Regions from separate parts of the Paenibacillus mesotrionivorans genome, predicted to be linked through region 4. Evidence: predicted binding sites of a transcription regulator. Region 4 holds the regulator's gene; each other region holds the start of a gene.
What was found. The regulator Rex, encoded in region 4, represses fermentation and respiration genes when NADH is low (regulators of the CRP and FNR family bind a similar motif). The targets are predictions, from matches to a motif close to TTGTGAAATATTTCACAA.
Positions count from the first base shown of each region.

Region 1: the regulator Rex is predicted to act here: its motif matches at 1,742-1,759, upstream of adhE (bifunctional acetaldehyde-CoA/alcohol dehydrogenase).
Region 2: the regulator Rex is predicted to act here: its motif matches at 1,622-1,639, upstream of hydE ([FeFe] hydrogenase H-cluster radical SAM maturase HydE).
Region 3: the regulator Rex is predicted to act here: its motif matches at 2,049-2,066, upstream of ACI1P1_RS02500 (phosphoketolase family protein).

Region 1 is NZ_JBJURJ010000015.1:88,770-92,912, forward strand. Features, by position in the region: gene ACI1P1_RS21455 (b(o/a)3-type cytochrome-c oxidase subunit 1) at 1-1,010, shown strand, start outside; gene adhE (bifunctional acetaldehyde-CoA/alcohol dehydrogenase) at 1,903-4,143, shown strand, end outside.
Region 2 is NZ_JBJURJ010000004.1:188,930-193,072, reverse strand. Features, by position in the region: gene hydE ([FeFe] hydrogenase H-cluster radical SAM maturase HydE) at 453-1,511, opposite strand; gene ACI1P1_RS07440 (copper ion binding protein) at 1,724-1,924, opposite strand; gene ACI1P1_RS07435 (metal-sensitive transcriptional regulator) at 1,973-2,344, opposite strand; gene ACI1P1_RS07430 (heavy metal translocating P-type ATPase) at 2,444-4,143, opposite strand, start outside.
Region 3 is NZ_JBJURJ010000001.1:525,795-529,937, reverse strand. Features, by position in the region: gene ACI1P1_RS02500 (phosphoketolase family protein) at 1-1,934, opposite strand, end outside; gene ACI1P1_RS02495 (GntR family transcriptional regulator) at 2,529-3,254, opposite strand; gene ACI1P1_RS02490 (NAD(+) synthase) at 3,390-4,143, opposite strand, start outside.
Region 4 is NZ_JBJURJ010000001.1:269,831-273,973, forward strand. Features, by position in the region: gene ACI1P1_RS01250 (DUF47 domain-containing protein) at 49-669, shown strand; gene ACI1P1_RS01255 (redox-sensing transcriptional repressor Rex) at 1,121-1,744, opposite strand; gene dinG (ATP-dependent DNA helicase DinG) at 1,741-4,143, opposite strand, start outside.

The sequences.
Region 1 (4,143 bases), on a different contig from region 4:
TGTCCCGGACACTGTTCTGGTATTTCGGCCATCCGCTGGTCTATTTTTGGCTGCTGCCCGCTTATATCTGCTGGTACACGGTCATCCCGAAGGTGATCGGCGGACGAATTTTTAGCGATGCGCTGGCCCGGCTTTCCTTTTTGCTGTTTCTTGTATTCTCCGTTCCTGTGGGCTTTCATCATCAGCTGATGGAGCCGGGTATTCCAAGCATTTGGAAGTACATTCAGGTGGTACTCACCTTTATGGTCATCATTCCTACATTGACTACGGCCTTTTCCACCTTTGCGGTGTTTGAGCTGCGCGGCAGGGAGCTGGGGGGTAGGGGGCTGTTCGGTTGGCTCCGGCTCATGCCCTGGCGGGATGTCCGGTTTTTCGCTCCGTTTATGGGCATGCTGGCCTTTATCCCCGCGGGTGCAGGCGGCATCATCAATGCCTCCAACCAGATGAACGCAGTGGTTCATAACACGCTGTGGGTGACGGGACATTTGCATCTGACTGTGGCCACAACGGTCGCCCTGACCTTTTTCGGCATCACCTATTGGCTGATCCCTTCTATTCTGGGGAAGACGCTCACGCCGGGTATGCACCGGCTGGGTTTGATCCAGACCGTACTATGGCTGGTGGGTATGGTGTTTATGTCCGGCTCCATGCATACGGTGGGCCTTCTGGGCTCTCCCCGCCGCACGGCGTATACCACCTACGGGGATCATCCGGACAGTGTCCTTTGGATGCCTTATTATGTAGCAATGGCAGTGGGCGGCACCATTCTATTCGCAGGTGTGCTGCTGATGATGGTTAATGTGGTCCGGCTGCTTAGGGCGCCAACCGGAAGCACTGAATTTCCCGTGGCCGAACCTGCGGAGGGAGCCGCGCCTGCACCCCGGCTGTTTGAACGCTGGGGCGTATGGATGGCCGTGGTGGTGGCGTTGATCCTGGCAGCCTATGCCGTCCCTGTTATGGATATGGTGGTCAATCCGGTGCCGGGTTCACCGCCTGTAGTGACTTGGTAATAGTAACGGATCCATCCCGTGAAAAAAAAGGCTCCGGCTTGCCTTGTTTTTGAAGGCGGCTGGAGCTTTTATTTTGCCGGTGGCTGGTGGACGCTAGTACGGCGTTTGCCTTGCGGACCGACGATCCGTTAATTCCCACAAAACGAGTATTTTCCGGACCCAACGGACCGTGAATCCGTTATTCGGTGCAAAAAGAGTGGTATGCAGATGATGCGGGCACAATAACGCCTTCTGTGTCCGTGAAATCTGCAAAAGCGCGAAAAAAGTAGAAATAAGGGAGCCTCAGTCCGTTAGCAACAAGCTAACTCTGGAGCAGCAGATTCCTCACCCTACCCGATAGTGCTCTTCCATACAGCCGAAGTACACCCCTTCTCCATTCATCTCAAACTGACCCTGAGGGAAGGGGATAATGGACGTAAAGGAGCAAACAACATGTCCCAAACCCTGCAAAATCCATGTGCTAGTGCCATTTCCATTAATTTCAAATCCACTCAACTTAGGAAAGTATTTTGCAACATTTAGACATTATTTCAACCCAAATCCGAACATTCGGAGCGAAGATCACAAAATAGTCAAGAATTAACGCAACGCGTCACATTTCGGACAAAGTTTCACGTGAAAATTGATTATGAAAACGTAATCAATTGTCAAAATAAAATCTTTTTAATGTAAGCGTTTGTACACTCTTTACGAATGCAAAAAGTTTAGCTATAATCAGAATCAATAAAGGGTTGTGAAATTATTCACGTAAAAGATGTGAAATTATTCACGTAAAATCGTTACAAACTTCACACTAGTTATTACCAGTTCAATATGATACTGTGATAAGTATCATACTAACGTGAAGCATTCGACATAACCCAGAATATAGCTCTAGGAGGCGGAGATTAACATGGCAGTTAAAGAAACCAAGTTAAAAGAGCAGATGTCAGTTCAAGAACAAGTGGATCTTCTGGTTTCCCGCGCAAAGCAAGCCTATCAAGAGTACATGAAGCTGGATCAGGCGCAAATCGACAAGATCGTTCAAGAAATGGCTCTTGCCGGGCTTGACAAGCATATGTATCTGGCTAAGCTGGCAGTGGAAGAGACCGGCCGCGGCGTGTATGAAGACAAAATCACCAAGAACATCTTTGCAACGGAATATATCTATCATAGCATCAAGTACGAAAAAACCGTCGGTGTTATTGAAGAGAACCCGTACGAAAACTTCAAGAAGGTTGCTGAGCCTGTAGGTGTTGTTGCAGGTGTAACTCCCGTAACCAACCCGACTTCGACTGCCATGTTTAAATCCATTATCTCTGCCAAAACCCGTAACCCGATTATCTTTGCCTTCCATCCCTCCGCTCAAAAATGTTCTTCGGCAGCGGCTAAGGTGCTTCTGGATGCAGCAGTGGCTAACGGCGCTCCGCAGCACGCGATTCAATGGATCGAAGCTCCTTCCATTGAAGCTACCAACCTGCTGATGAACCACCCGGGTGTGTCCCTGATCCTGGCTACCGGCGGTCCTGGCATGGTAAAGGCTGCTTACAGCACAGGCAAACCGGCTCTGGGCGTAGGCGCAGGCAACGTGCCCGCATTCATCGAGAAAACAGCAAACATTGCGCAAGCAGTTAATGATATTATCCTGTCCAAATCCTTCGACAACGGCATGATTTGCGCATCCGAGCAAGCGGTCATCATCGAAGAGCCGATCTATGAAGTAACCAAGAAGTGCTTCGCCGACCAAGGCTGCTACTTCCTGAACCCGCAAGAAATCGAGCAGCTGACCAAGCTGGCCATCAACCTTGAGAAGTGTGCCGTTAACCCGGTTATCGTTGGCCAATCCGCTGTGAAGATTGCCGAAATGGCTGGCCTGAAGGTTCCTGCCAACACCAAGATCCTGATCGCCGAGATCAGCGGCGTAGGCACCAAGTTCCCGCTGTCCGCTGAGAAGCTGTCCCCGATCCTGGCTTGCTACAAGGTTAAGACTGCAGAGCAAGGCATCGAACGCGCGGCTGAAGTTGTTGCATTCGGCGGCATGGGCCACAGCTCCGCGATCCATTCCAATGACCAAGACGTGATCACTGCTTTCGCTAACCGTCTGCAAACCGGCCGTGTTATCGTCAACTCGCCTTCCACACACGGCGCTATCGGCGACATTTACAACACCAACCTGCCTTCCTTGACTCTGGGCTGCGGCTCCTACGGCGGAAACTCGACTTCCTCCAACGTAACTGCAGTTAACCTAATCAATGTGAAAAGGGTGGCGTACCGTACTGTGAATATGCAATGGTTTAAGGTACCGCCGAAGATCTACTTCGAAAAAGGTGCAACTCAATACCTGTCCAAGATGCCTGACATTTCCCGCATCGCAATCATTACTGACCCGATGATGGTGAAATTCGGGTATGTAGAGAAGATCGAATACTACCTGCGCAAGCGTCAAAACCCGGTTTATGTGGAAGTGTTCTCTGAGGTTGAGCCCGATCCTTCCGTAGAAACTGTAGAACGCGGCCGCGCTATGATGGAACGCTTCCAGCCGGACTGCATTATCGCACTGGGCGGCGGCTCCGCAATGGACGCAGCTAAAGCAATGTGGCTGTTCTTCGAATATCCGGACACCGACTTCTCTGCTATCAAGCAAAAGTTCATGGATATCCGCAAACGGATCTACAAGTACCCCCGTCTGGGCAAAAAGGCCAAGTTTGTGGCCATCCCGACTACTTCGGGTACCGGTTCCGAGGTAACCTCCTTCGCGGTTATCACCGACAAGAATGCAGGCAACACCAAGTATCCGCTGGCTGACTACGAGCTGACTCCGGACGTTGCCATCATCGACCCGGAATACGTGCTGACACTGCCGAAGGGCCTTGTTGCCGACACCGGTATGGACGTTCTGACTCACGCCATCGAAGCTTATGTGTCCATCATGGCTAACGATTACACCGACGGCTTGGCTATGAAGGCTATCCAGCTGGTATTCGAAAACATCGAGAAATCCTATGCCGGTGATCCGGTTGCCCGTGAAAGAATGCATAATGCATCCACCATCGCAGGTATGGCCTTCTCCAATGCCTTCCTGGGTATCAACCACAGCTTGGCTCACAAATGGGGCGCAGAATTCCATACGCCGCACGGACGGACCAACGCCATC
Region 2 (4,143 bases), on a different contig from region 4:
TAAAAAAGTAAAATCGGCTTATTGGAATTTTAACGGAACTCAGAGGCTCTTACAGAAGCAAACTCAGCCTTAAGGCCGCTCACATCCCATCTAACAGTCTCTCAGTTCCGTTAACGCTGGAGCCAGCCGATTTTCTCCCTATAAGCGCTTCTCAGTTCCGTTACAGTTACTGTGGATGAACATTTCGAGGATCCAGGCGGATTTTCCGGGTTGTAGCGGACGATCGAGGACGGTCGAGGACGGTCGAGGACAGTTGAGAACAGTTGAGGATAGTCGAGGACGTTTCGCCAGTCGCCGTCTCCCATCGCCCATCTCCCACCCTCACATCTCACATCAAAATAGGCCCAGCTAATAAAAAGACCCGCATCCGGCAGCAGAACGCAGCCGTGTGCGGGTCTTTCAGTTTGTTTGGTGCAATGAAAACGGGCAGCCGCCCAATATATGCAATTGCGCTACGCCTCCACAGGCTCCTGCCAGTTCAGGCTATCGCCCCGGCCCATATCCACCTCGAAGCCGCTGACCTTGATACGCATCTCGATGCAGCCGCGGCAGTGGGCCGCTTCGTCACCGGTGCAGATTTTATTCTCGTAGAGGGCGTATTTTTCCCGGACAGAGGTAGGAGACAGGTTGGGCATCACCACGTTGGCTCCGGCCTTGATGGCCTTCTCCCGGCCCTGCGGGTCCAGGCTGCCCATAGCTGTGGTGGCCGGCAGATTTGCTTTGGGCACCAACAGACGGGCAAATGCAACCATCACCAAGGTATTGTCCACGGTGCCGCCCTTCGAACCCTTCAAGGGGGTATCACTGTGGGGGATAAACGGACCGATGCCGATCATATCCGGCTGGAAACGGTGGAGGAAATCCAAATCCTCCGCCAGATGCTCAAGGGTTTGTCCCGGCAGCCCCACCATAAATCCGGCGCCTACCTGGTAGCCGATTTCCTTCAACATACGCAGGCATTCCATCCGGTTATCGAAGGACATGTTTGGATGGAGAGACTCATACAGCTCCCGGGAGGCCGTCTCGTGGCGGAGCAGGAACCGCTCAGCGCCAGCCTTGTACAACGCCTCGTATTCACTGCGGCTGCGTTCCCCAATGGACAGCGTAACCGCGGCGTCGGGGAACTCCCCCTTGATCATACCCAGAATATCCGTAAGCCGGTCTACCGTGTACCACATATCCTCCCCGCTCTGGAGCACGAAGGTGCGGTAGCCCAATTCATATCCCTCCCGGCAGCAGGCGAGGATATCCTCAGGGGCCAGGCGGTACCGGTCCGCATTGCGGTTGCCGGCGCGGATGCCGCAATACATGCAGTCCCGGCGGCAGTAGTTGGAGAATTCCACCAGCCCCCGCATAAATACCCGCGGCCCGTAGTGGGCAAGACGGGTTCGGTTAGCATAATCGAACAGCCGCGATTTATGCTGCGGGTCCTCCATCATGCGGAGCGCATCTATAATCTCATCCTTGGTAAGCGAATGGGTCTCAAACAGCTGATCCAGCAGATCCGTCATGATGTTATCCTCCTTGCCGGCCGCTCCATGTGGTGCACAGGCCTCCGGCTGTCTCTTTTCCCCACCGTAGCACGGGAAGCGAGACGGGAGATATGATTTTTATCATATTATTGTGAAACTTTTCACACCCAGTATCGGAGAAGTCCGTATACAAGAAAAAAGCAGCACAGACGGCTTTCCCGCCAAGTGCTGCTTCCCTGTTTTCACCTGTTTCAGACTACGTCGTAGCCTTGGTCTTCAATAGCATTCTTCAATGCGGCTTCATCCAGCTTGGACGCATCATATTCCACGGTGACGGTTTTGGCCGCCAGGTCCACCGTGCCCTTGGCTCCGATATTTTGCAGGGCGCCCTCTACGGATTTTACGCAATGATTGCAGGACATGCCTTCTACCTTCAGAGTTGCTTGTGCCATGTTCAATCTCTCCTTTGAAAAATTATATTTGATCGCTGCCACCTTCAATTACCGCATCAGTTTGTTGACGGTGATCAGCAGCTCATCCAGAACCTCATTGTCCCCTTCCAAAATACGCTCCACCACACAGGATTTCATATGGCCCTCCAGCAGCAGCTTGCCCACTCCGTTCAGAGCGGACTGAATCGCCGCGATCTGGTTCAGGACATCGTCGCAATAAACATCCTTCTCGATCAGCCCCTTCACACCACGGATCTGTCCTTCAATCCGGTTGAGCCGGTTTACGAGGCTGGACTTCATCTCCTGGGAATGATGGCTTTTGCGGGGCTGGGTGGAGTCGCAGCAGCCCGCTCCCTCATGGCCCGTTCCATGTGAAGGGCTGCAGTGGTTTTGGCTGTCCTGATTCATTTTGTCTTCCATTTTACTCGAGCCTCCTCTCTGGCAAAGTCCGTCCGCCGAAGCGGGGCGGCTCTGCTTTTTTTATGGGAATGCTTTAGAAAAGGCGGTTTCCTACAGGGGTTACAGCTTGATGCGCTGCAGCCGGAGAGCGTTCAGCACTACCGATACCGAGCTCATGGCCATGGCCGCACCGGCCAGCCAAGGAGCCAGGAACCCGGCGGCGGCAATAGGGATGCCCAGGGAGTTGTAAGCCAGAGCCCAGAATAAATTCTGCTTAATATTCCCCATGGTTCTGCGGCTCATGTAGATGGCGTCGGCGATGCCGTTCAGGTCGCCCCGGAGAAGCGTGATGTCCGCGGCCTCCATGGCCACGTCCGTGCCGGTGCCCATAGCCATACCGATGTCGGCTGTAGCCAAGGCCGGAGCATCGTTAATGCCGTCGCCTACCATCGCCACCTTGCGGCCCTCCTGCTGGAGCTTGCGGACCTCCTCCGCCTTGCCCTCCGGCAGCACCTCCGCCAGCACCCGGGGAATCCCCGCCTGCTTGGCAATGGCCTCTGCTGTGCGCTGATTGTCGCCGGTTAGCATCACCACGGTCAGGCCCAGCTTCAACAGTCGGTCCACCGCCTCGCGGGAGGACTCCTTCATGGTGTCCGCCACGGCCAGGACGCCCGCATAAGTCCCGTCCACCGCCACCAGCATGGCGGTTTTGCCCGCTTGCTCCAGCCGTTCCATCTCCCGGCCGGCGCCGCCAAAATCCACGCCGCTCTCCTCCAGGAGACGGCGGGTGCCAACGGCCAAACGCCGATCCTCTATCGTGGCGCGGATGCCGTAGCCCGGCACCGCGGCGAACTCTCCGGCGGCGGCCAGAACCAACCCCCGCTCCTCCGCCCCCCTGACAATGGCCTCGGCCAGGGGATGCTCCGACGGCTTCTCCGCCGCGGCCGCCAGGCGGAGCAATAGATCCTCCCCGCCCTGCCAGCCCGGGGCGGGAATCACATCCGTGAGCACCGGCTTGCCGTGGGTGACGGTGCCGGTTTTGTCCAGCACAACGGTATCGATGTGCCCGGTTTGCTCCAGATGCTCGCCGCCCTTAAACAGGATGCCCGCCTCAGCGGCACGTCCGGAGCCTGCCATAATTGAGGTGGGTGTAGCCAGCCCCAAGGCACAGGGGCAGGCGATAACCAGCACCGCGATGGCTTTCTCCAGCGCTCCGGCGAATTCTCCCGGTGCAATGGCATAATACCACAGAAGGAAGGTAATCGCCGCTAAAGCGACCACTACGGGAACGAAAATTCCGGATATTTTGTCCGCCACCCGCTGGATGGGAGCCTTGGAGCTTTGGGCCTCCTCCACCACCCGGATGATCTGGGCCAGCGCCGTGTCCCGGCCCACCTTGACCGCACGGACCTTTAGGGCCCCGTTTTTGTTAATAGTTGCCCCGATCACCTGGTGCCCGGGCGCCTTCTCCACCGGAATGCTCTCACCGGTGATCATGGATTCGTCTACCGCCGAGCTGCCCTCCAGCACCAACGCATCCACGGGAATTTTTTCACCCGGCTTCACCAGCAGCACGTCTCCCGCCACCACCTGCTCGATGGGTACCTGCAGCTCGGCTCCGTCCCGGATCACCAGCGCCGTTTTGGCCTGGAGTCCCATCAGCGTGCGGATGGCCTCCGAGGTCCGGCCCTTGGCCATGGCCTCGAAGAGCTTGCCCAGAAGAATCAGGGTAATCAGCACGGCGCTGGTCTCAAAATACAGCTCCGGCATATGATGCGCACTCCCGCCATCCGCCGCCCATACCCCGGTAAGGTATACAC
Region 3 (4,143 bases), 260 kb from region 4:
GAGATGGCAGCCAGGCTTTCGATGGTAGGCTCAGTACCGGCGGAGGCAAAGACCACATCCGGCTCCTGGCCCTTGTCAGTGCTGGCCCAATCGATGATTTTCAAGCCCTTTTCCACCAGCACGGAGGCTTCTTCAGCACTGAACCATTGCGGGCGGGGATGCTTGGAGGAGACGATCAGGTTGATCTTTTGACGGTCATTCAGCACCTTGTCGAATACGGCCAGCAGGGAGTTGGCATCGGCAGGCAGGTATTCACGGATAAATTCCGGCTTTTTGTCGGCCAAGTGTCCCAGAAGTCCCGGGTCTTGGTGGGTGTAGCCATTGTGATCCTGCTGGAACACGGTGGAGGTAGCCACCACGTTCAGGGAAGGAATATCTGCACGCCAGCCTTGATCGGTAGCCTTGCGCAGCCACTTGAAGTGCTGGGTGATCATGGAGTCTACAACCCGCAGGAACGCTTCATAGCTGGCAAAAAATCCATGGCGCCCAGTAAGCACGTAGCCTTCCAGCAAACCTTCCGCCTGATGCTCGGATAGCTGGGAATCGATGACACGGCCGTAAGGAGCAAGGAATTCATCCTGCGGCTCCTGAATGGCATCCATCCATTGACGCTTGGTGACTTCGAACACGGGTCCCAGACGGTTGGACATGGTTTCGTCCGGACCGAAGATGCGGAAGTTGCGCTGAGCTTCATTGAGCTCGATAACTTCCTTCATATATTTGCCCAGCACCAGCATGTCTTGGGCGATGATTTGGCCAGGCTTGGAATTGTCAAGGGCGAACTTGGTGAAGTCGGGCAGCTTCAGGTCCTTCACAAGTCTGCCGGCGTCGGTAACCGGGTTTTTGCCCATTCTTCTGTTGCCGGTAGGCAGAATTTCTTCGATTTCGGGCAGCAGACGGCCTTGGTCGTTGAAAAGCTCCTGCGGACGGTAGCTGTTCATCCATTCCATCAGAGCGGGGGCATGCTGCATGTTCTTTTGGTCCACGGGAATCGGCACCTGGTGGGCACGGAAGGAGCCTGTGTTGGGAACGCCGTCCCATTCCATCGGACCGGTCCAGCCCTTGGGCGTGCGGCAGACGATCATCGGCCACAGTGGACGGGTTGTGTTGTTGTTTTCACGGGCATTCTTTTGGATGGCTTTGATTTTATCAATAACGGTATCCAATACCTTGGCCATCTGGGGATGCATCAGCTCCGGATCAGAACCCTCCACATAGTGGGGCTCCCAGCCCATACCGGTGAAATAGGCATCCATCTCCTCCCGTGTTTGGCGGGACAGGATGGTGGGGTTGCTGATTTTGAAGCCGTTTAGGTGAAGAATCGGCAGTACTGCGCCGTCGGTGATGGGGTTGATGAAACGGTTGGAGAACCAGGATGCCGCCAACGGACCGGTTTCGGCTTCGCCGTCGCCGATGACAACAGCGGAGATCAGCTCCGGATTGTCGAGAATGGCGCCAACACCGTGGGAGAGGGCGTAGCCCAGCTCGCCGCCTTCATGGATGGAGCCCGGTGTTTCCGGTGCGGCATGGGAAGCGACTCCGCCCGGGAAGGAGAACTGCTTGAAGAGCTTGATCAGGCCGGGAATGTCCCGGGTGATCTGCGGATAAATCTCGGTGTAGCTGCCGTCCAGATAGGAGTTGGACACCATAACCTGGCCGCCGTGGCCGGGGCCTTCGATGTAGAACATATCCAGATCATACTTGGTAATAACCCGGTTCAAGTGGGCATAGATAAAGTTTTGGCCGGGGATGGTGCCCCAGTGGCCGATGGGCTTTACCTTCACGTGGGCATCCTGCAAAGGTTCCTTGAGCAGGGGGTTGCCCTTCAGATAAAGCTGGCCTACGGAAATGTAGTTGGTTGCGCGCCAATAGGCGTCGAGCTTATCCAGATACGCCTTGGAGGAGTAATCCAGAACTTGAGTAGTCAGTGTCATTTCTTCCACTCCTATCGAAATTTTGTTTCTGTCTGATCTCTCCGTAATTTCAAATTCATAATAACCACTTCAGAAATTGAAATCAATCATTTTTGAAAGTAATACGGTCCAATTATGTGAAAAAATGAACTTACTATGAACTTTGTCGAATGATGGCGTTTACATGGGTGGTTATCGGGGTGATGGGTTTTTGATGGAGGGTGAAGGTGGGTTCTGCAGTGCGGACTCCGTTAATGGGAGGAGCTAACTTGGTAGCTAATTATTCTAACGGCGGCCAGCGCCGCTATTTGCCCCAATTGAGCAGCTCCAAAATTCTAACGGCGGCCACAGCCGCTATTTGAGGGGAAATCCCAGGTTGGGAGGCCAAAAAGCCCCAATAAGGTCTCTCACCGCCGTTAGAATTTCGAAACACCGTTTTCTGGCCAAATAAGGTCTCGTGCTTCCGTTAGAACCGGAGCCGGGGACACAGAGTTACTTGGACTCCAGAACAGCCGTGACAGAGAGCAGCCACGACAGAGAGCAGCTGCCGCGGCGGCAGTACAAGCAGGCAGGTCTTCCCCCACAAATAAAAAAGACCGGACGGTTGTCCGATCCTTATTCCTGCACCGATACAAAGGTATTGAACTTCAGATACTTGTAGTGGAAGCGCATATTGGAGAACTCCAGCGGCGTACCGTTATCCAGGAAGAAGATCCCTTCCATAATCCCCACCGGCTCATGCTCCTTCAGGTCCAGCAGTTCCCGGTCGCGGTCATCCGAAGGTTCGGCGTAAACGGAGAGGAAGGACTTGGTTACCGCCAGATTATGGGCTTCCTCCAGGTAGTTAAAAATCGAACCCTCAATAATCGTCTGGTTCAGATTCTGGATGATCTTGATGGGAATGTAGCCGGTTTCGATCATAAACGGGGTTTCGTCAAACAGGCGCAGCCGGACAATTTTGTACACAAAATCATGGGGCTGCAGGAACAGGTCCCGCTGCAGCTCCTCCGTCGGCGGAATTACCTCAAAGCTCAGGACGCGGATTTTGGGCTTGACCCCGTGCATCTGGAAATTATCCGTGACTCCCAGGTTGGAGCCCTCGTAATTGAAGATGGATTCATTCTTGATGTATAACGGGTTGATAAAGGTGCCGGAGCCCCGTTTTTTGAAAATGATGCCGGCATGCTCCATCTTGGTCAGCGCCCGCTTGATAGAGCTGCGGCTGACCTGATAGGTTTCACTGAGACTGCGCTCGTCCGGCAGGCGCATATCGGGAAAATCCCCCGCGAAGATCTTCTTCTTGAGATCGTCGACGATTTGCTTATAGACGAATTGTGTCATGGTAACTCCTTCTTAAGGACCCTGGAATGATGTCCGTGTCAACCGGCACTTTTACTATATCATAAAGAAAACCGTCGGTCCTCACCGGAGGCCGGATACCGTGAAAAACCACCGTATCCGGTCGATGGGCAAGGTTTACAGCGCTTCAACCTCTTTCAGCCACAGCGCGCCGGAGGCGTCACTGGGCATCCGCCAATCTCCCCGCGGAGATAGGCTGACCGTCCCCACCTTGGGGCCGTCAGGCAGACAGGAGCGTTTGAACTGCTGGGAGAAGAAGCGGGCGTAGAACACCCGCATCCAGGAAACCAGCTGCTCCCGGGTGAATACGCCGGCGAACGCCTCCTCGGCAAGATACAGAATCTTCGCCGGCGGGGCCCCCGTCCGCAGCATGTAATACAGATAGAAATCATGGACGTCGTACGGTCCAAGAATGTTCTCTGTCAATTGGGCAATTTCGCCGGTTGGCGAGGGCGGCAGAAGCTCAGGGCTGATGCCGGTGGCGATAATGTCATGTAGGAAACCCTTCACCGCATCGTCCGCTTCATAGTCCGCATACCATTGCACCACAAACTTGATCAGGGTTTTCGGGATTCCCCCGTTCACACCGTACATGGACATGTGGTCTCCATTGTAGGTGCACCAGCCCAAGGCCAGCTCCGACAAATCCCCCGTGCCGATGACGATACCGCCGTTTTTGTTGGCCAGGTCCATGAGAATCTGGGTCCGTTCCCGGGCCTGCACATTCTCATAAGTAAGGTCATGCACATCCTTGTCATGGCCGATATCGGCAAAATGCTGCAGGCAGGCGGCTTTAATATCCACCACCATCATGGAAGCACCCAGAGCCTTAATGAGGCCTACGGCATTGTCGTAGGTCCGGTTGGTGGTG
Region 4 (4,143 bases):
CGAATAAACGGGCACTTGAATGCCCGCAAGCCTTGGAGGTCTTTGGACATGGCAATCGGCAAGAAACAGGACGAGGATTTTTACGTACTGCTGACACAATCCGCAGAGAATACGCTTCAGGCTGCCCACGTATTCCGCCAGGCGATGATGAGCGAAGGCTCCCCTACCGCCTACCAGCAGGAGCTTCGCGACTTGGAGCATAAGGGAGACACCATTACCCACTCCGTTTTCCGCGGGCTGAACAAGGTGTTTATTACCCCCATCGACCGGGAGGACATTCTGGCTCTGGCTGCCAAGATGGACGACGTGATCGACGGCATTGAAGAATGCATCGCGCGGTTTGATTATTTGAATATTCAGGCTACGGATCATTACATGAAGGAGTTCTCGGTTGTGCTGGTGAATGCCTGCCAATACATACTGGACGCCATCAAGCTGCTTTCCAAGAAGAAGTACATGCAGATTGCCGAATTCACCGTGAAGATCAACAGCATGGAGAACGAAGGAGACAAGCTGCTCCGTCAAGGCATCAAGGATATTTTCCACAATCCCAAGGATCCGTACCATGACTTCAAGCTGAAGGAAATGTATGAACAGCTGGAGCTGACTACTGATGCCTGCGAGAACGTGGCCGACATTCTGGACGGCATTGTATTGAAGTACGCGTAAGTGATGGTTTGAAAGAGACTGCCCCAGGGCGGTCCACAGCCGGCTGCAATCGATGATTGCGGCCTTTTTTTATTTTGAGGCTTACACTACACCAACGTACTGCATGTTCAAACTTTGCTTTAGAGGGTTGCACACGTTAGAACGTTACTCCCATTCTCTTCCGAAATGCAAAAGTACATTTATTGGAGAGACAAACCTTCGTTTTATCGTCTTTCCTGCAAAAATGCAGTTATTTCCATCACATGGGGGCATTATGAAGCCTGGGCGGAGGAAATAGGTGCACTTTTGCATTTGGTATGCAGCAAACGTCGGGTTCCGGGGAGAATAGATGCACTTTTGCAAGGAGAAACGCCCGCTGTTCGATCGCCAAAAACCACCTCCACAAAAACATCAAAAAAAGGGATGCCCGCCTGATGGGGACATCCCTTTCCACATAATATTCTGTATGCCGCTATTCGTCCAAATAATAGGCCAGGCTTTGCAGATCCGTCGTAAAGTCCGCATTATGCACCCGGATGTGCATCGGAACCTTAATAATCACCGGCGCAAAGTTCAGGATCGCTTCTACCCCGCCGCGCACGAATTCATCCGCCACCGACTGGGCCTCCGAAGCCGGAACCGTGATAATGCCAATTCGGATGGCCTCCTCACGAATCGTCCCAACCAGCTCCTTCATAGGATGCACCTGCAGGTTATTGATGCTGGTGCCCACCTTGTCCGGACTGTCGTCGAAGATGGCCGTAATCTTCATATTGTCCTTCAGATAGACATTGTAGTTGCACAGCGCCCGTCCCAGGTTTCCCGCTCCCACCAGGGCAACGGCAATGTCTTGGTTCAGCTTCAGAATCTGCCGGATCTTCTCGATGAGGTAATTCACATCGTATCCGATCCCCTTCTTGCCGAACTCCCCGAAATACGCCAGATCCTTGCGGATTTGGGCCGGGTTCAGGTCCAACTTGTTGCCCAGGTCCTGGGAGGACACAGTCTGGACATTCTTCATATTCAATTCGTTAAGAAACCTTAGATATACCGGAAGCCTTCGTACGACGGCCTCCGAAATCTTCTCCGTCTTCAACCTTCCTCACTCCTCATCCATTCCATGATTCTCGGCACCAATTGCGAAGTTGTCATATGCTCAATCTTCGGCCCGGGCAGGGAGTAAAGAAAATGCTTGCCGTATGCCGTATCAATCACCCGGGTATCATAGACAATAACCGTTCCTTTATCGGTGGCGGTCCGCACCAGCCGGCCGAAGCCCTGTTTGAAGCGGATAACCGCCTGGGGCACAGAATATTTGATAAAGGGGTTCTGTCCTTTTTCCTTATAAAGCTCGCACTTGGCCTCCACAAGAGGATGGTTGGGCGGCTGAAAAGGCAATCTCACAATAGCCAGGCAGCTTAACGCATCTCCGGGAATGTCCACACCCTCCCAGAAGGAGCTGGTGCCCAGCAGGACACTTGCGGCACTGTCCTTGAACATCCGCGTCAGCTTACTCCGGTTGCCGCCGTCCATCCCCTGCCCCAGCACCTGAATCCCTCTTGAGGCCAGCTCTTCCTTCAGCCTCTGGTGAACCGCCTTCAGCATCCGGTACGAGGTGAACAGCACAAGCATTCTTCCGTTGGTTGCCACCGCCACATCGCGCAGAGATTCCGTAAGCTTCTCGATATAATACGCTTCGGCGGCACTGCCCTTAATATTGGGAAAATCGCGGGGCACCGCTACCAGCGCCTGCTCCCTGTATTGAAAGGGGGATGGCAGAATGACCGTCCGGACCTTGCCGGACGGGCTATTCTCCATAAGCCCCAGCTGTTCGCAGATATAATGAAATTTCTTGTCCACGGACAAGGTGGCAGATGTCAATATTATACTATCTTTTGCATCAAAAAAGAACTGTCGAAGAATGGCGCTTACATCCGCAGGAACACTTACCAATTGAAGGGACTTACTCTTGAACTGGCTGCTCGCTTCCAGCCAATACACATCATCCTGCTCAGGCATATGCATAAACCTGTGAAGGGTATCCCGGTGCCTGTCCAGATCCTTGCCGGCCCCGTTCAAATCCGTAACCAGAGTCTGTATGCCCAGGTCATCCTGGACATCCTTCCAATCATTCAGCAGCCGGTCCAGCTGCCGCGAAGCTTCACCAAGGCCAACGTAGATATTCTCCTCCATCTTCCGGAGAGTCTCCCAGCTAGGAGGAAGCATGGCGGGTTTAACCCGCACCACCAGCTGCCCGGCTTCCGCCGATGCAGGGTCGGAGGCGCTGGCCGACATTCCCGCAAAGTCATACAGCAGCTGGGACAGCTCGTCCCAGTGCTCCTTGGCCTCCACCAGCTTCTCCTCCACGTCCACTATAGCCCGCAGCCACTTGGATGCTTTATCCCCAGCCGCATGCTCTTGAATACGCATGGATACCAACGGCAGGAGGCCCGAACGGGAATCCTTATACAGCCATGTCAACGTGTGCACAAAGCTAAGGTAATGCAGCTCCAAGCCCAGATGCTTGGCCGCTACCTCCTCGAAGTGATGAGCCTCGTCCACGATTAACTGCGAATAAGCCGGCAGCAGCCGGTTCTCCGCTTTAATATCCGTAAACAGCAGGGAATGATTGACGATAATCACGTCCGCCTGGGTAGATTCATGCTTTGCCCGGTGGTAGAAGCAGCGCCGGAACCAAGGGCAGTGGCGGTTCAAGCAAGAATCCGCATCGCTTTGCACATCCTGCCAGAAGTCATTGCCTTTGGAGGTCAAATACAGCTCCTCGTCGTCTCCCCGTTCTGTGTCAGAGAGCCATACGGTCATTTGCGCAGCCGTCAGCCGGTCATCGCGGCCGTTGGCGAAGTCTGCCGTATTCACCTTGGTCTCGAATTTGCGGAGGCACAGATAATGATTACGCCCCTTCAGAACAGCCGCCTCGAACCCAAAAGGAAACAGCTCCTGCAAAAGCGGGATATCCCGCTGGCGCAGCTGCTCCTGAAGCTGGATGGTATGGGTGCTGACCACGATTTTCTTCTCTTCGCTGATGCCGTAATGAAGGGCTGGGATCAAATAAGCCAAGGACTTTCCGGTCCCCGTTCCCGCCTCAATCAGCAGGTGGGCGCTGTCGGATAAAGCCCCCTGTACATCACGAATCATCTGGGCCTGGGCAGGCCGCTCCTCGTAGCCGGGGAATTTCTCCTTCATCCGCTCTGTGAGATAGGCATGGAATTCCTCGAAGGGTTTGTCCAGCCATTCCTTGTCTGCCCGCGGCTTTTTCTCCTCGCCCCATTCCCCGGCCTTCAGGGAATATTGCCGGAAATACCGGTCCAAATTGGGATCCACCGGAGTAGCAATTTCCTTCAACCCCAGAATTTCCTTTAGAAACCAGCTGAGGTCTGTATTTTCCATTTCGAACAGATAGGAAAGGCGCTGCACCGTGAGCAGATCCAAATCCTCGAAGCGTTCCAGCACCTTCACCCATAGAAGAGCCGTTGC